4 regions of the Kitasatospora hibisci genome follow, and region 4 is predicted to be linked to each of the others. Evidence: riboswitches for the same ligand, from Rfam matches in the RefSeq annotation. Region 4 holds a riboswitch; each other region holds the start of a gene.

Evidence for each region. Region 4 has a riboswitch for cyclic di-AMP ahead of ACF9IK_RS07590 (glycoside hydrolase family 16 protein). Riboswitches for the same ligand answer to the same signal wherever they lie in the genome.
Region 1: it holds a riboswitch for cyclic di-AMP, as region 4 does, so the genes downstream of both, ACF9IK_RS14405 (transglycosylase family protein) here and ACF9IK_RS07590 (glycoside hydrolase family 16 protein) in region 4, are expected to answer to the same signal.
Region 2: it holds a riboswitch for cyclic di-AMP, as region 4 does, so the genes downstream of both, ACF9IK_RS16140 (M23 family metallopeptidase) here and ACF9IK_RS07590 (glycoside hydrolase family 16 protein) in region 4, are expected to answer to the same signal.
Region 3: it holds a riboswitch for cyclic di-AMP, as region 4 does, so the genes downstream of both, ACF9IK_RS06720 (transglycosylase family protein) here and ACF9IK_RS07590 (glycoside hydrolase family 16 protein) in region 4, are expected to answer to the same signal.

Annotation. Positions count from the first base shown of each region.
Region 1 covers NZ_CP171642.1:3,390,306-3,394,488, reverse strand. Annotated here, with positions in the region: gene ACF9IK_RS14415 (SDR family NAD(P)-dependent oxidoreductase) at 1-45, opposite strand, end outside; gene ACF9IK_RS14410 (cytochrome P450 family protein) at 205-1,470, shown strand; cyclic di-AMP (ydaO/yuaA leader) riboswitch at 1,743-1,912, shown strand; gene ACF9IK_RS14405 (transglycosylase family protein) at 1,918-2,862, shown strand; gene eno (phosphopyruvate hydratase) at 3,128-4,183, shown strand, end outside.
Region 2 covers NZ_CP171642.1:3,786,006-3,790,188, forward strand. Annotated here, with positions in the region: gene ACF9IK_RS16135 (hypothetical protein) at 1-813, shown strand, start outside; gene ACF9IK_RS16140 (M23 family metallopeptidase) at 904-1,761, opposite strand; cyclic di-AMP (ydaO/yuaA leader) riboswitch at 1,774-1,932, opposite strand; gene ACF9IK_RS16145 (YiaA/YiaB family inner membrane protein) at 2,178-2,468, shown strand; gene ACF9IK_RS16150 (alpha/beta fold hydrolase) at 2,627-3,508, shown strand; gene ACF9IK_RS16155 (TetR/AcrR family transcriptional regulator) at 3,636-4,183, shown strand, end outside.
Region 3 covers NZ_CP171642.1:1,577,857-1,582,039, reverse strand. Annotated here, with positions in the region: gene ACF9IK_RS06730 (LacI family DNA-binding transcriptional regulator) at 1-807, shown strand, start outside; gene ACF9IK_RS06725 (hypothetical protein) at 893-1,093, opposite strand; gene ACF9IK_RS06720 (transglycosylase family protein) at 1,299-2,564, opposite strand; cyclic di-AMP (ydaO/yuaA leader) riboswitch at 2,549-2,721, opposite strand; gene ACF9IK_RS06715 (hypothetical protein) at 3,105-4,183, shown strand, end outside.
Region 4 covers NZ_CP171642.1:1,780,285-1,784,467, reverse strand. Annotated here, with positions in the region: gene ACF9IK_RS07605 (TetR/AcrR family transcriptional regulator) at 1-96, shown strand, start outside; gene ACF9IK_RS07600 (alpha/beta hydrolase) at 604-1,752, shown strand; gene ACF9IK_RS07595 (MoaF-related domain-containing protein) at 1,801-2,130, opposite strand; cyclic di-AMP (ydaO/yuaA leader) riboswitch at 2,494-2,658, shown strand; gene ACF9IK_RS07590 (glycoside hydrolase family 16 protein) at 2,661-3,908, shown strand; gene ACF9IK_RS07585 (hypothetical protein) at 4,040-4,183, opposite strand, start outside.

The DNA.
Region 1 (4,183 bases), 1.6 Mb from region 4:
GCCGTCGAGTACCGCGATCACGACGACTGCCCCGGTGACCCGCATGGTGCGCTCCTCCCTGGTGGGCGGCTCCGCACCGGCGCCCACACACGTGCTTTGCGGAGGATCGTAGGCTCGTCCCGATCCTCCGCAACAGGAATTACCCGTCAGGTGACCAGGCTCACGCCTGCCGTACGGGCGATCTCCACCGGATACGGTCGACCCATGCCAGTTCAGCCCGATCCCGCCCGCCCGTCGCTCTTCACCTGGGAGTTCGCCGCCGATCCGTACCCGGCGTACGCGTGGCTGCGGGAGCACGAGCCGGTGCACCGCACGACCCTGCCGAGCGGGGTGGAGGCCTGGCTGGTGACCAGGTACGCGGACGCCCGGCAGGCGCTCGCCGACAGCCGGCTCTCCAAGAACCCGGTCCACCACAGCACGCACGCGCACCGCACCGGCCGGGTCGGCATCCCCGGTGAGCGGCAGGCCAACCTGATGACGCACCTGCTGAACATCGATCCGCCGGACCACACCCGGCTGCGCCGCCTGGTCTCGAAGGCGTTCACCCCGCGCCGGGTGGCCGCCTTCGAGCCCCGGGTGCAGCAGCTCACCGACCGGCTGATCGACGGCTTCGCGGCCCGCGGCAGCGCCGACCTGATCCACGAGTTCGCCTTCCCGCTCCCCATCTACGCGATCTGCGACCTGCTCGGTGTGCCCGCCGAGGACCAGGACGACTTCCGCGACTGGGCGGGCATGATGATCCGCCACGGCGGCGGCCAGCGCGGCGGCGTGGGGCGGGCGGTGAAGCGGATGCGGTCGTACCTGGCGGAGCTGATCCACCGCAAGCGGGCCGATCTCGGCGACGACCTGATCTCGGGGCTGATCCGGGCCAGCGACCACGGCGAGCACCTGACCGAGAACGAGGCCGCGGCGATGGCCTTCATCCTGTTGTTCGCCGGGTTCGAGACGACCGTCAACCTGATCGGCAACGGCACCTACGCACTGCTGCGCAACCCCGGGCAGCGGGAGCTGCTGCAGGACTCGATCGCCCGTGGCGAGACCGGCCTGCTGGAGACCGGGATCGAGGAGCTGCTCCGCTACGACGGGCCGGTGGAGCTGGCCACCTGGCGGTTCGCGACCAGCCCGCTGACCATCGGCGGGGTGGAGATCCCGGTGGGCGACCCGGTGCTGGTGGTGCTCGCCGCGGCGGACCGGGACCCGGCGCGGTTCGCCGACGAGAACACCCTCGATCTCGCTCGGACGGACAACCCGCACCTCGGCTTCGGGCACGGCATCCACTACTGCATCGGCGCTCCGCTGGCCCGTCTGGAGGGCCGTGCCGCGCTGGCCACGCTGCTCACCCGGCTGCCCGACCTGCAGCTCGCCGAAAGCCCGGAGAATCTGCGGTGGCGCGGTGGTCTGATCATGCGTGGACTTCGTGAACTTCCGGTCGAATTCACTCCGGAGAACCTACAGGAGAACCCCCTCTGATCACGGCCGGAACCGTTCGCAGCGGCCTGCACGTCTTCCGGCCGGTGGGCTCGACACGCTGACACGGCGTCGCCGAGTCTCCCCTGGAGAGGGGCTGAAACATCATCAATCCGGACATACCGCCTTCGTTGGTGGGCGATCGACCGTGTGCCGTAATTTCTGTGTGATATCGGCGATATGAGCTTGTGATTGGTGTGAGGATCTGTCTACTCTCCCTGAAGTTCGCAGCTGCGGACCTCGTGCGCGGAACGCCGAATCCTGCCCGCCGTGCCACGGGAAACCGACCAGAACCCTGGGCAGGGGCGGGGGACCCAGGTTTGTTGCCGTCCTCCACGGCTTGGGGTGAAGCCGCAGTCGCGGGCAGAGCGCCTCGCGACACGCGGCCGGGCCACCTCCCGGTCCGAACCCGACAGCTCACCTCGCAGGCGTGCGGAGAGGGACGTCTTCATGCTGTTCGTTGGAACTGGCCGCCACCGCCGCCGCACCCAGGCCGAGAAGGCCATCGCCGTCGCCGGTGTGGCCGGCGTCGGACTCGCGATGCCGCTCCTCACCGCCACCGGCGCCTCGGCGGCCCCCGTCTCCACCTGGGACGCGGTCGCCCAGTGCGAGAGCGGCGGCAACTGGAGCATCAACACCGGCAACGGCTTCTACGGCGGTCTGCAGTTCACCTCCAGCACCTGGAAGGCGTACGGCGGCACCGCGTACGCGCCGCAGGCCAACCAGGCCAGCAAGGGGCAGCAGATCGCGGTGGCCGAGAAGGTCCTCGCCTCGCAGGGCCCGGGTGCCTGGCCGGTCTGCTCCAAGCGGGCGGGCCTGAGCAAGGGCGGCGCGGCGGCCGAGGTGGACACCGCCGCGAACGCCAAGCCCGCGGCGCCGAAGCCGGCGGCGCCGAAGCCCGCCCAGCCGAAGCCGGCTCAGAAGCCCGCCCAGCCGGACCGGAAGCCGGTGCAGCAGCAGGCTCCGAAGCCCGCCGCCCAGCAGCCCGCGCAGCAGGACGCCAAGACGCCGGACTTCTCGGGCCAGGGCGGCTGGGACGCCGACGCGAAGGTGTACTGGTACCAGAACGACGGCGCCTGGTACTGGACCAGCCACCGGAGCGTGTACCAGCAGTACGCGGGCCAGCACGCCCCCCAGGCCGCCGTCCAGTCCGCCGGCCAGTCCGTCGGGTACATCGGCCAGGGCGACAGTCCGACGGCCGGTCACGCCGAACCCGCCGCCCAGCAGCAGAGCGCCGGCCACGGCTACACCGTCCGGGACGGCGACACACTCGCCGGCATCGCCGCCGCCCAGGGCGTGTCCGGCGGCTGGCAGGCGCTGTACGACGGCAACCGCGGCACCGTCGGCGGCGACCCGGACCTGATCATCCCCGGCCAGGTGCTCAACCTCGGCTGAACCCCCGGCCGCTGAACCCGGGCCACCGCCCGTCGGCGCGGACGAAGGGGGGGTCGGATACCTCCCCCTTCGTCCGCATCCGGACCGCTTTCACGGGGCAACCAGGTGAACTACCGGTGGGTAGTGCGGCCACACGCTGAGACGGACCCATGGTCGACGTGGCCCCGAGAGCCCGTGCGGTTAGGCTCTGGTCGTAACGACTCCGCAATCGTCCGGCCGACAGCACCCACCGTCAGCCGGACCTGCTTCCGCTAGGAGATGCCTCGTGCCGTCCATCGATGTCGTCGTAGCCCGTGAGATCCTCGACTCGCGTGGCAACCCCACGGTCGAGGTCGAGGTCGGCCTCGACGACGGCAGCACCGGCCGTGCCGCTGTCCCGTCGGGCGCCTCCACCGGCGCCTTCGAGGCGCTGGAGCTTCGTGACGGCGACAAGAACCGCTACTTCGGCAAGGGCGTGGAGAAGGCCGTCCTGGCCGTCATCGAGCAGATCGGCCCGGAGCTGGTCGGCTACGACGCCACCGAGCAGCGTCTGATCGACCAGGCCATGCTCGACCTGGACGCCACCCCGGACAAGTCCTCGCTCGGCGCCAACGCCATTCTCGGCGTCTCCCTGGCCGTGGCGCACGCCGCCTCGGAGGCCAGCGACCTGCCGCTGTTCCGCTACCTGGGCGGCCCGAACGCGCACGTCCTGCCGGTCCCGATGATGAACATCCTCAACGGCGGCTCGCACGCGGACTCCAACGTCGACATCCAGGAGTTCATGATCGCTCCGATCGGCGCGGAGTCCTTCTCCGAGGCCGTCCGCTGGGGCGTCGAGGTCTACCACACCCTCAAGGGCGTCCTGAAGGAGCGCGGCCTCTCCACCGGCCTCGGCGACGAGGGCGGCTTCGCCCCGAACCTGGACAGCAACCGCGAGGCCCTGGACCTCATCACCGAGGCCATCCAGAAGGCCGGCTACGTGCCCGGCCGCGACATCGCGCTGGCCCTGGACGTCGCCGCCTCCGAGTTCTTCAAGGACGGCGCCTACCAGTTCGAGGGCAAGTCCCTCTCGGCCGCCGAGCTGATCGAGTACTACGCCGAGCTGGTCGCCGCGTACCCGCTGGTCTCCATCGAGGACCCGCTGGACGAGTCGGACTGGGACGGCTGGAAGGCCATGACCGTCAAGCTGGGCGACAAGGTCCAGCTGGTCGGCGACGACCTGTTCGTCACCAACCCGCAGCGCCTGGCCAAGGGCATCGAGACCGGCACCGCCAACGCGCTGCTGGTGAAGGTGAACCAGATCGGCTCGCTCACCGAGACCCTGGACGCCGTCGAGCTGGCC
Region 2 (4,183 bases), 2.0 Mb from region 4:
GAGGCCCCGCTGCGGGCGATGCTGGCGCTGCTGGAGCTGGGCGGGGGCAGGATGCGCGACGGCTGGCCGGAGCTGACCTCGGACGCCGTGGAGCAGCTGCTCCACGAGCGGCTCCACCTCTACGTGCAGCCCGACCCGGAGCAGGACCCGCTGGCGTACGGCGAGGCGGTGCGGCTGCTGATCGACCACCAGCGGGCGGCGAAGCGGCTGAACGCCAAGCGGCAGGAGCGGCTGCACGCGGAGGCCGAGTGGCAGGGCGAGGTGGCGGCCGGCCTGCTCCGCCGGGCCGATCTGGTGACCTGGCCGCGCCTGTACGCACTGCTGCTTCGCGCGTACGGGGTGGACGTCACCGACGAGGCCGCGGTGTTCGCCTGGCTGTCGGGCTTCCGGGAGCTGGCCGAGGAGGACCGGCGGGCCGCGTTCGAGGCGCTGGCGACGGCCGGCTGGCTGGACGAGGCGGACCCCGCGGGCTGGGGTCCCGGCCGGGTGCTCTCGGTCGGGATGGCCACCGACGGCGCCCGGCGGCTGCTGGAGCACGGGCTGATGCGGCGCAGCTACCGCAACCTGGCGGAGCTGACGGCGCTGGGCCGGCCGATGCCGGACGAGCTGACCGGGGACTTCGGGGCGTTCGAGGAGGCGGCGGAGGCCGCCGCGCTGGACCTGTTCGGCACGTGGACGGTGCCGGGACTGCCGCGGCTGCTGGTGGCGGAGTTCCCGGAGCTGGCCCCGGAGCCGGGCCAGGAGGAGATCGACGCCTACCTGGCCGGCCTGCCGGCGGAGCCTGACCTCGCGGAGCAGGACCGCGCCGGGTAGCGGCGGACGGCGGGCGGAAACGGGGAGGCGCCCCGGCGGGTACGTCCGTACCGGCCGGGGCGCCTTCGTCGTGCCCTCGGGGGCGAACCGTCAGGGGGTGACGCCGCGCTGCTCGAACCAGCTCTCCGGGTCGACCGGGGCGCCGCCGTCGGGGCGCACCTCCAGGTGCAGGTGCGGGCCGGTGACGTTTCCGGTGGCGCCGACCTTGCCGAGCTGCTGGCCGGGGACGACCTTGCCGGAACCCTTGATGATCGAGGAGAGGTGGCAGTACCAGATCTCGGTGCCGTCGGGCAGCGTCTCGACGATCCGGTAGCCGTAGGAGCCGGCCCAGCCGGCCGAGGTGATGGTGCCCTGGCCGACCGCGTACACCGGGGTGCCGGTGTCGGCGGCGAAGTCCAGGCCGGTGTGCAGGTGGGCCCAGTAGGAGGCGCTCTGGCCGTAGTGGGCGGAGAGGCGGTAGTCGCGCACCGGCAGGTTGATCGCGGCGAGCTTGGCCTTCTCGGCCGCCTCGGCGGCGCGCTTGGCCTCCTGCTGCTGGACGGCGCGCTTGGCCTCGGCCTCCTTGGCGGCCTGGAGGCGGGCGGTCTCCTCGGCGGCGGTGCGCTGGCTGTCGGCCTGCTGCTGGATCCGGGCGGCGAGCGCGAGGCCCGGGTCCGCGGAGAGCGCGACCGGGGCCTCGTCCGGCGCCTCGACGGCGGGGGCGGCGGCCGGGGTGGCGGAGGCGAAGCCGGTGGCGCCCAGGGTGGCGGCGACGGCGGTGACGCCGAGCAGCGGGGCGGTCCCGCGGGTCTGACGCGGCATCCGGTGGCGGTTGGTCTCGGCGGGCTGCGGGGCGGCCTCGTCGTCGGACCCGCCGTACTCGCCCAGATGGGCGGGCGGCCACGGGTCGAGCAGCTGGGTGCCGGCGGAGGAGCCGGGCAGGTGTGCCGGAGAGTGCGTCGACGCCACGGAGGCGCGCTCCTTTCCTTCCTTCGCGCCTACCGGGTTAGCTGACGGGTTCGGAGCAGGAAGGTCTCCTACGGCTGGGCCTGGGCCCGGCCGATTCACCCCAAGGAACGTGGTTCCCCGGCTCCCTGGCCTGCCCGGAGGCCGGCCGGCGGGATTAGGCGACGGCGCGCGGTGCCGTCTGGGTACGGCGTTGCGGACCGCGCTGCGTTATCAAACGTTAATCCTAGGAGCCCCCGATTCCAAGCCGTCCGCACGGGACGACAGGACACGACTCGGACACTACGCGATCCGGTGGGTGATTTGGGGCGTTTGACGACAACTGACACTACCGAACGTGATAGGACGTCAACGAACGACCCCGCGTTTGAGTACTCCTACTCATGTGGACCTCGTTCGAGGGCGCGCATCCTGGCGCCATGAACGCACCGATGCAGTCGCGCACCACGGCCGCGTACCACGTCCAGGCCGTGCTCTCCTTCGCCCTCTCCGCCGGCGCCCTCGCGATCGGCATCGCCTACCTCCCGGTGGGCGCCTGGACCCGCGCCTTCCTCGGGGTCGGCCTGCTCTACACCGTCACCTCCTCGTTCACCCTGGCCAAGGTCGTCCGGGACCGGCAGGAGACGAACGAGATCGTCACCCGGGTCGACCAGGCCCGGCTGGAGAAGCTGCTGGCCGAGCACGACCCGTTCAAGGTCGAGGGGGCCTGAGCCGGCAGGCCGAGGCGGCGGCGAATCCCCGGGCCGGGGCCGGGGCCGGAGCCGGGGCCGGAGCCGGGGCTGGAGCCGGGGCCGGGGCCGGGGCCGGAGCCGCCGGGGATCCGGGTGTCGCCGATAGCTTGACGGCTAAGGCTATTAGCCTTAGCTTTGTGGGTGTCGGCAGCACCGCCGGCACCCCGTCCCGGCGGACCGCGGAGGCCCTCATGACCGGCACCAGCACCCCCACCACGCTGTTCCTCGACGTCCCCGGTGGCCGGCTGGCCTACGACGACACCGCGCAGGGCGACGGCCTGCCCGTCGTCCTGCTCCCCGGGATGCTCGACAGCCGGGCCGCCTACCGGCACCTGCGCCCGCTGCTGACCGCGGCCGGCCGCCGGGTGATCACCATGGACCTGCGCGGCTTCGGCGAGTCCTCGATCGCCTGGGACGACTACTCGCCCGCCGCCATCGCCACCGACGTGCTCGCCCTGCTCGACCACCTCGGCATCGAGCGGGCCGTGCTGGCCGGCAACTCCTACACCGGCGCCACCGTGGTCAAGGCCGCCGGGGACGCGCCCGGACGGGTCGCCGGGATCGTCCTGCTGGACGCCTTCGTCGAGAACCTGCCGCCGACCGCCCTGCAGCGCGCGATCTTCGGCGTGATGGGTGCCCTGCTGGTGCACTCGCCTGCGTTCTGGGGCCTCTACCACCGCAAGATGGCCTACCCCGGCCCCAGGCCGGCCGACTTCGACGGCTACGTGGACGGCCTGGTCGCCGCGATGCGCACGCCGGGCCGCAAGGCCGCCACCCGCGGCTACGTCCGCGGGGAGTCCGCGCCCGCCGGCTGGACCGCCGCCGTGTCCTGCCCGGCGCTGGTCGTCATGGGCAGCAAGGACCCCGACTTCCCGAAGCCCGAACTGGTCGCCGACCGGCAGGCCGCCGCGCTCAAGGCCCGCAAGGTGATGATCGAGGGGTCGGGCCACTACCCGATGGCCGACCAGCCGCAGGCCACCGCCGACGCCCTGCTGCCCTTCCTCGCCGAGCTCGTCTGACCTGCCGCAGACCTGCCGCAGACCCGCCGCGCCCGGCCCACCCGGCCCGGGACCGCCCCGCGCACCACGCCGACCGCGCGCCCGCGCGCGCCGAACCCCCACCCCGGAACCACGGAGGCCGTTCCCCATGCCCCGCGTAGGACTCACCCCCGAGCAGGTCGTCGACCACGCCCTCGCCCTCATCGACGAGCAGGGCGCGGACGCCCTCACCCTGGCCGCGGTCGCCGCCCGCGCCAAGGTGGCCACGCCCTCGCTCTACAAGCACGTCAGCGGCGGGCTGGCCGAGCTGCGGCGGCTGGTCGCCGTCCGGGTCACCGAGGAGCTGGCCGACCGGCTGGCCGAGGCGGCCGTCGGCCGGGGCGGGGACGACGCCGTCGCGGCGGTCCTGCGCGCCTACCTCGGGTACGCGACCGAGCACCCGCACCGCTACCACGCGCTCCCGCAGTCCCCGCAGCCGGACGACGACCTCGCCCGGGCGGCGGCCCGGCTGGTCGGCGTGATCGTCGCGGTGCTCCGCGCATACGGGCTGGAGGGCTCCGAGGCGATCCACGCGGCCCGGACCGTCCGCTCGGTTGCGCACGGCTTCGCCTCGCTCTCCATCGGCGGCGCCTTCCAGCTCGCCGAGGACCTCGCCGTCACCGAGGACCGCCTGGTCGCCGTGCTGACCGGGGGCCT
Region 3 (4,183 bases), 200 kb from region 4:
ATCTTCCCCGCGCTGGCCCAGGTGATCGAGCAGGTGCTGAGCCGGCACGGCTACACGCCGGTGCTCTGCACCCAGACGCCGGGCGGGTCCACCGAGGACGAACTGGTGGAGATGCTGGTCGACCGGGGGGTGTCGGGCATCGTCTTCGTCTCGGGCCTGCACGCCGACACCACCGCTGACCACGACCGGTACGCCCGGCTCATCGGCCGGCAGGTGCCCTTCGTGCTGATCAACGGCTTCAGCGAGAAGATCGACGCCCCGTTCATCTCGCCGGACGACCGCTCCGCGATGTGGATGGCCGTCCAGCACCTGGCCGAACTCGGCCACGAGCGGATCGGTCTGGCCGTCGGCCAGCGCCGGTACGTGCCGGTGCTGCGCAAGATCGAGGGCTTCACCGCGGCCATGCGCGAGGTGCTCGGGCGGACCGAGGAGGAGGCCCAGGGCCTCGTCCACCACACGCTGTTCAGCGTGGAGGGCGGGCACGCCGCGGCCGGCGCGCTGCTGGACAAGGGCTGCACGGCGATCGTCTGCGGCAGCGACATGATGGCGCTCGGCGCGATCCGCGCGGTGCGCCAGCGCGGGCTGAGCGTCCCCCAGGACGTCTCGGTGGTCGGCTTCGACGACTCGCCGCTCATAGCGTTCACCGAGCCGCCGCTGACCACGATCCGGCAGCCGGTGGAGGCGATGGCCACCGCGGCCGTCGACGCGCTGCTGGAGGAGGTCGGCGGGAACGCCGCCCAGCGCGGCGAGTTCATGTTCCAGCCGGAGCTCGTGATGCGCGGCTCCACGGGCGCCTGCGCCCGCTGAGACGGCACGCCCGGACGCCGCGTCCGGGCGGGAACGGCCGGGGCCCGGGGAGCACACCGCTCCCCGGACCCCGGCCGTTCGCCGTTCAGCCCTCCTGGGCCGCGGGACGGCCCTCCTCCAGGCGGTGTCCGTCGGTGGCCTCGCCGGTCCGGGTCTCGGTGCGCCGGCCCCGCGCGAGGTAGTCGCGGAGGATCAGCTCGACGGCGTCCTGCGGGTTCTTGGTGCCGGAGAGCATCATCGCGTCGATCGCGAGATTGGCGTCGAGCGTGACGGTGACCTGGGCCATGGGGACTCCTCCTCGGGTGCGCAGAGCAGCAGCATGCCCGGTGCGGCCCGGTTTGACCATGACCGGGCGGGCCCGGTGCCGAGCCCGTCGCCGGGCCGTCGCCGGGCCGGGTGCTCGCGGGCCGGGTCCGGCCGGCGGCGCGCAGGCCGATGCCCCCGGGGAGGAGCGGTCTCTCTCCCCCGGGGGCTGCGGCGTGTGCGGTGGGTCAGACCCGGCCGGCGAAGTCCGGGGCCCAGTTGGCGACGGTCTGGGTCCGCACGCCCGCGCTCGGGTTGGCGGCCTCGACGTACTTGCCGTCACCGATGTAGAGCGCGACGTGGTAGACGCCGGAGTCCTGGCCGTTGTTGGACCAGAACAGCAGGTCGCCCGGCTTGAGGGCGTCCAGCGACACGTGGGTGCTGGCGGCGGCCTGGTCGGCGGCGACGCGCGGGACGGAGACGCCCGCGGCGCGCAGCGCGGCCTGGGTCAGGCCGGAGCAGTCCCAGCCGCCGTTCCCGGTGCCGCCGTAGACGTAGGCCTGGCCGACCTTCGACAGGGCGAAGGAGACCGCGGCGGCCATGCTGCCGGTGGCGGCCTCGGCCGGTGCCTGGGCCTGGGTCTGGGAGGCCTGGGTGGCGGTCTGCGCGGCCGGCTTGGCGGCGGTGGTGCCCGCGGCCTGGCCGGAGGAGCGGTTGAACCAGTCGAAGCCCTTGCCGGACTCGTCCGAGGCCTGGGTCCGGGCGTGCTCGCCGAGGCTCAGGTGCTGGCCCGGGTAGATGTGGTTCGGGCCCTCGGTCAGGGTGTCGCGGTTGAGCTCGTACAGCCGCTCCCAGCCGCCCTGGACGTGGTGCTCGTCGGCGATGGCGGACAGCCAGTCGCCGGTGACCACGGTGTAGTCGCCGTCCTTCTCCTGCCACTTCTGCGACCAGTCGGAGCGGTTCTGGCTCCAGGTCTTGGTGGCGTCGGCGGCGGCCGGGGTCTCGGCCTTCGGGGCGGCGGGCTTGGCGGCGGGGGCCTGGGCGGCCGGCTTGGCGGCCGGGGCCGGGGTCTGCGCGGCGGGCTTGGCGGCGGTGGAGGTGTCGACCGCGGCGGGGGTGCCGCCCTTGGTCAGACCGGCCTGGACGGAGCAGACCGGCCAGGCGCCCGGGCCCTGGACCGCGAGCACCTTCTCGGCGATCGCGATCTGCTGGTCCTTCGTGGCCAGGTCGGCGCGGGCGGCGAAGGCCGTGCCGCCGAACTCGGCCCAGGTGCTGTTGGTGAACTGCAGGCCGCCGTAGAAGCCGTTGCCCGTGTTGATGCTCCAGTTGCCGCTGCTCTCGCACTGGGCGACCTTGTCCCAGGTCGCGACCGAGGCGGCGGAGGCGGAGGTGGTGGTCAGGCAGGGGATGGTGAGGCCGATGCCCGCGACTCCGAGCGCGGCGATGGCGCGGCGGGTACGGCCGGACAGGCGGGTGCCGTTGGTGGGCAGCATGAAGATGCGGTCCTCTCCCACGCCTGCGAGGTGAGCTGTCGGATTCGGGCTGGAGTTGCCCGGCCGCGCTGTGGACGCGGCTTCACCCCTAGCCCTGGACCGGTACGCGGACCGGCCCGGGGCGACCTACCTGTGGTTCCCCCGCTCCTGCCGTGGTGCGTTTCTGCGCTGCCAGCACACCCGACGGCAGGACTCGGCGTTGCGGACGGGCTGGGTCCGTGTGGCCACGAACGGGGAGCACGTTAAGCAGACTCAAGTTCAAACCGCAAACATGTGTGATGCCCGTCACGGTTTGCGGACCGCCTGCTCGCGACGTGTCCACCATGATCAGAAATGACCGATTTCCGGCAACGCCCGTACGGGACGCCGCAACTGCCTATGCTTCAGAACGTCGGGACCGACGCAGCCGTCTGGGGGGAGGGCTACGCAGCGATGGCCATGGACGAGGAGCGGGGCGGCGGATCGCCGGCCGACGGAGCCCGCGGAGCGCATCGCAGGGCAAAGCATCGCAGACCGGACATCCCACCCGAACGACCCCGAACTCCCGTAAGCCGTCGCACAATGCTGCGCTGGCTCGCCGTCGGCACGGTGTTCGCCGCGATCGGCGGCGAGGAGGCCCTGCGTCGCTCGCTGACCGGCTCGACCGGCTCGACCGGGTCCGCCCCGGGTAGCACCGCCACCAGCCTGGCCGACACCGGCGGCGACGGCGGCACGGAACACGGCGGCCCGGACCGCGGCGGCCCGGACCGCGGCCCCGGCGTACCGCCCGCGCCCGGCGACGGCGCCGAGGGCGCCGCCCCCGAGCCCGACCAGGGCGGCCGCCGTTGGTCCGACCCGGCCGGCTGGGGCGGCCGGGTGCCCGGACCGCAGAGTGCCGTCCGGATCACCGACCGGGTGCTGCTCGACACCGACGCCGCCGTCGGCTCCCTGCTGGTCGAGCCCGGCGGCTCGCTCACCTTCGCCGCCGACCGCGGTGTCACCCTCAGCTCGGCCGGCAACGTCGAGGTCCGCGGAACCCTCGCCCTCGCCCCCGGCGACACCGCCGTGCACACCCTGCGCTTCCCCTCCGTCGACGAGAAGCGCTTCCAGGGCGACGGCATGAAGGTGGTCGACACCGACGTCGGCCTCTGGGTCACCGGGGCCGGCTACCTGCGGCTGGACGGAGCCGCCAAGACCGCCTGGGTGCGCGCGGCCGGCGAGCTGCGGGCCGGTGCCACCACCGTCAGCCTTGCCGCCCCGCCCGCGGGTTGGCGGGCCGGTGACGAACTGGCCGTCACCCCGACCGGTCCGCCGGACGAGGACGGCTTCTCCGCCCGCTACGACCTCGCCGTCGTGCGCTCCGTCAGCGGATCCACCGTCACCCTGGAGGCCCCGCTGCGGTACGCCCACCCCCGGGTCGCCCTCGGCGGGGGCGTCACGGTCGGCGCCGAGGTGCTCAACCTGACCCGAAGCGTCCGGGTCGAGGGCTCCGCGGAGGGGCGCGCCCACGTCCACCTCACCAGCTCCCGCCAGGCCGACGTCCGGCACGCCGTGCTGCGCTGGGTCGGCCCGCGGACCGACACCAGGGAGAGCTGGAAGGGCCCGGACGGCAGCGCCGCGGTCACCACGCCGGTGCTCGGCCGCTACGGGCTCCACTTCCA
Region 4 (4,183 bases):
CGCGTGCTGATCACGGCCGAGCCGGTGGACGACGAGGCCGCCGACCGGTCCGTCGCGGCGGCCCTGGCCGCAGCCCGGAACGGCGGGCTGGGCTGACGACCGGGCCGACGGGCGAGGTGTCGAGGTGGCGCGGTGCGCCGGGCCGACGCGTGTCCCGACGTGAGGTGGGGCACAACGGTTCGCCGCAGGAGCTCGGCGCCCGCCGCCTGCGGGAACCGGACGCCGGACTGCGCCTCTGGGCGTGCGTCAGCTGACCGGTCGCCACCCTCTGCCCGTCAGAGAGGTGTTCGCGTCCGCTCCCGCAGCATCCGCTGGTCGATCACGCTCGACGGGCCGCCCGCTGCGCCTGCGGCCCGTTGCTCCCGCCCGTCGCCGCGGCCCCGCCCTCGTACGGCCCGACCATACGGGTGGGCGGCGAGTCTCATCCTTTCGGTCCCCGCTGGTCGGCGGGTCCGAAGGGACCCGGTGAACGCTAGGGTTGGCTACCGCGCCTCGGCGGCGGCCTCTGCTGTGGACGGGGGAACCGGGGCGGTCGCCCCAGTGTCCTAGCAACTGCCCGCTAGTGGCCGGGCGGGGAGTTCGAGGCGTGGGAGCAAGCAGGACATGGGTCTGACGAGCCACAAGGTGTTGGCGCTGACCGTGGCGGTCGCCGTGGCGATGATGGTCGGCACGGTCTGGCTCTGGCCGAGACTCGCCAAGCAGAACTGGCAGGCCGTGCTCGGCCGGATCGGTGCACTGCTCGCCACCCAGGTGACCGTGCTCGCCGCGCTCGGGCTGGTGGCCAACAACTACTTCGCCTTCTACAGCAGCTGGGACGACCTGCTCGGTACCGGCGACAACGGCCCGGTCGTCATCCAGAACAAGGCGGACGCCTCCGGTCGCCTCCTGGTGGAGACCGTCGGCCACGCCGACGTCCAGGGCGGCGGGGCGCTCGGCCGGGACCCCGGGCAGTCCGGGGAGATCCGCCAGGTCCGGATCGACGGCGCCGTCTCCCGGCTCTCCACCGAGGCGTACGTCTACCTGCCGCCGCAGTACTTCCAGCCCGATTACGCGCAGCGGCAGTTCCCGGCGGTCATCGTCAGCACCGGCTTCCCCGGCATCGCCAAGAACCTGGTGACGCGGCTCAACTACCCGGGCGCCGCACTGAAGTTGCTCCAGGAGGGCCGGATGCAGCCGACCGTCCTGGTGTTGATGACCCCGTCGCCCGCGCTGCCGCAGGACACCGAGTGCGAGGACGTCCCCGGCGGCCCGCAGTCCGACACGTACTACACCAGGGACGTCCCGTCCGCGATCCAGGCGACGTTCCGGGTCTCCACCGCTCCGCAGGCCTGGGGCTTCATGGGCAACTCGACCGGGGGCTACTGCGCGCTCAAGCTGGCGATGCGCCACCCGGACGTCTTCCCGACCGCCGTCTCGCTCTCCGGCTACTACCGGGCCGCCGACGACCCGACCACCGTCGACCTGTTCAAGGGCGCCGACGGCGAGCAGCGCCGCAGTGAGGCCGACCTGATGTGGCGGCTGAAGAACCTGCCGCAGCCCAAGGTGTCCGTGCTGCTGGCCGGTACCAGGGAGGGGGACGGCGAGTACCGGCGCGACACCGAGGCGTTCGTCGGCGCGGTGCAGAGCCCGATGAAGGTCTCGTACAGCCTCCTGAAGACCGGCGGCCACAACTTCGAGACCTGGAGCAAGCTGCTGCCCTCCTCGCTGGAGTGGCTCTCCGAGCACCTGAAGGTCCCGGGCCGGCCGGTCTGACCCGGATCGGCCGGTGCCCCCCGGGGGGGGCGGGCACGACCGTCCGGCTCAGGCCACCTGCTCCAGCGTGCCGGTGTGCAGCTCGCCGACCCGGCCGCCCTCGCCCTCGTACGTCCAGAACGCGCGCACCGTCAGCCTGGCGAGGTCCATCACGTGGCTGACGGTGATGCCGCTCTGCTCGGTCCAGCTGACGAAGTACAGCTCCGGGCCGACCTCCGCGACGTGCAGGGCGACGTCCTCCCACTGGCCGGCCGACTCGCCGAGGCCCTCCCAGCGCAGCCGCTTGCCGTCGGCCGAGTAGGCGTTGCGGAAGGCCGCGCCGTTGTCGACCTGGAAGAGGTAGGTGCGGCCGGCGAAGGCGGGCAGGGCGGCGGTCATGGCGGGACGGGTCCTCGTCTCTCGTCGTGCGGTGCCGGGCGTACGTCCCGGGGCGTGTGGTCTGGTGCCTGCGGTGCGGTGCTGTGCACGCGGTCCGGGCGGGACCGGTCCACCGCGGTGCGGGCCGGTCGGCACGTGGCCGCGGATGGACCTCCAACCTATCCGACGAGGTGACCTCCGCGACGTACTTGCCGAGACCCCGCCACGGCGCGGGGCGCCGCCCCGGCCGCGGACCGGATGTGAGCTGCGCGACAACCGACCCCGCCGAGTTGTCGGGTCCCGGAGGGGCTGCCTAGCCTGCTCGGGACGTCCGCTTCGCGGACCCCCGCCGTCGGGACGCCGAGTCCTGTCCACCCGCCGGTCGGCAACCGAGCACCACAGCGGACGGGAGCGGGGGACCCAAGGTAGTGCCTCGGTCTGCGCGCTCCCCGCGCGGCCGGGGCTAGGGGTGAAGCCGCTCCGACGGACGGCCGGGCAACCTCAGCCCGAACCCGACAGCTCACCTCGCAGGCGTCGCAGAGGACACTGCCATGCAGAAGCCTGCCCGGCGCCGTGCGCCACGCCATGCCCGACCCTCTCGCCGCGGCCGCAACGCGGCCCTCGCCGTCACCGGCGTGCTCGCCGTCGGCGGCGCCGGCCTCCTCGGCGTCTCGGCGGTCACCGGTGCGCATGCGGCGACCACGCCGACCGTCACCCAGGACAAGCTGACCCCGGCCACGATGGTCGCGGGGAAGGCCGCCACCGCCTCGCTGAGCGTCCACTCCTCGGCCTGCTTCACCGCGAAGACGGTCGGTGTCGGGGTGCGCGACGCGGCCGGACGCAACCTCGACTTCCCCGGCAACGTCGCCAACGCGCGGATATGCCCGAGCGGCCTGTCGATCACCACCGGTTCGCGCACGCTGCCGGCCGGGACCTACACCCAGTTCGGCTTCTGGCAGGACCTCGGCGGCGCCTGGCACAACCTGCCGGCGCGACAGCTGGTGGTCTCGGCGGCCACCGCCGGCCCGAGCCCCGTCCCCACCGCGACGCCCGTGCCGTCGGCCCCCGCGACCGCCGCCCCGAGCGGCCCGGCCACCGGGGCGCCCGCCGCCGGGAAGAAGCCGATCTGGTCCGACGAGTTCGACAGCCTCGCCCTGGGCTCCCGCTGGACGGCCGACCGGAGCAGCTCGTACCACTACGGCGACCACAACCCGAACGACAACAAGCTCGACTGGCTGGACAGGGACAACGTCAGCGTCTCCGGCGGTGTCGCCACCTTCACCGCCCGGCCGAGCACCCACACGCTGGAGAACGGCAAGAAGGCCTGGGACACCGGCCTGCTCACCACCGAGTACTCCACCGAGGGCTTCAAGGTGAAGACCGGCGACTACATCGAGACCCGGGTCAAGCTCCCCGCCGGCACCGGCGCCTGGCCGGCGCTGTGGACGTGGAACGGCACCAGCGGCGACCACGGCGAGATCGACAGCTTCGAGTACCACGCGGACAACGCGAACCTGCTGGAGCTGACCAACCACGTCAACCCGGGCTACAAGTACGTCACCGACGCGAAGGCCGTCGCGCACGACCAGTGGGTCACCGTCGGCACCCAGTACGGCGCCACCTCGGTGGACTGGTACATCAACGGGGTGAAGGTCTTCTCGGACGGCAAGGGCGTCGGCGCCGACTGGTCGGCCTACCCGATCCTGAACCTGTCGCTCAGCGCCGGGCAGTACCACCCCGCGCCGCAGGGCACGGCCCCGATCACCTTCGCCGCCGACTACCTGCGCGTCTACCGCTGACCCGCCCGTGCACCGGCGTGCCCGCGCCCGCCGGCCCGCCCGGACGATCCGAACGCCGGAGCGCCGACCCTCCCCGTAGGAGGGCCGGCGCTCCGGCGCCGCCGCGTCCGTGGCGCCACGCCACCAGGGGATCAGCCCTCGGTGACCGAGACTTCGAACGGTTGCCTGTTGTTCGCCTCGTTCGTGTCGTCGTCGCTGCGCACCGCGACCCAGCCGGTCAGCAGGCTCCCCACAGGGGTATCCTCGCTCACCCGGAGCGGAATCAGGCCCGTTGC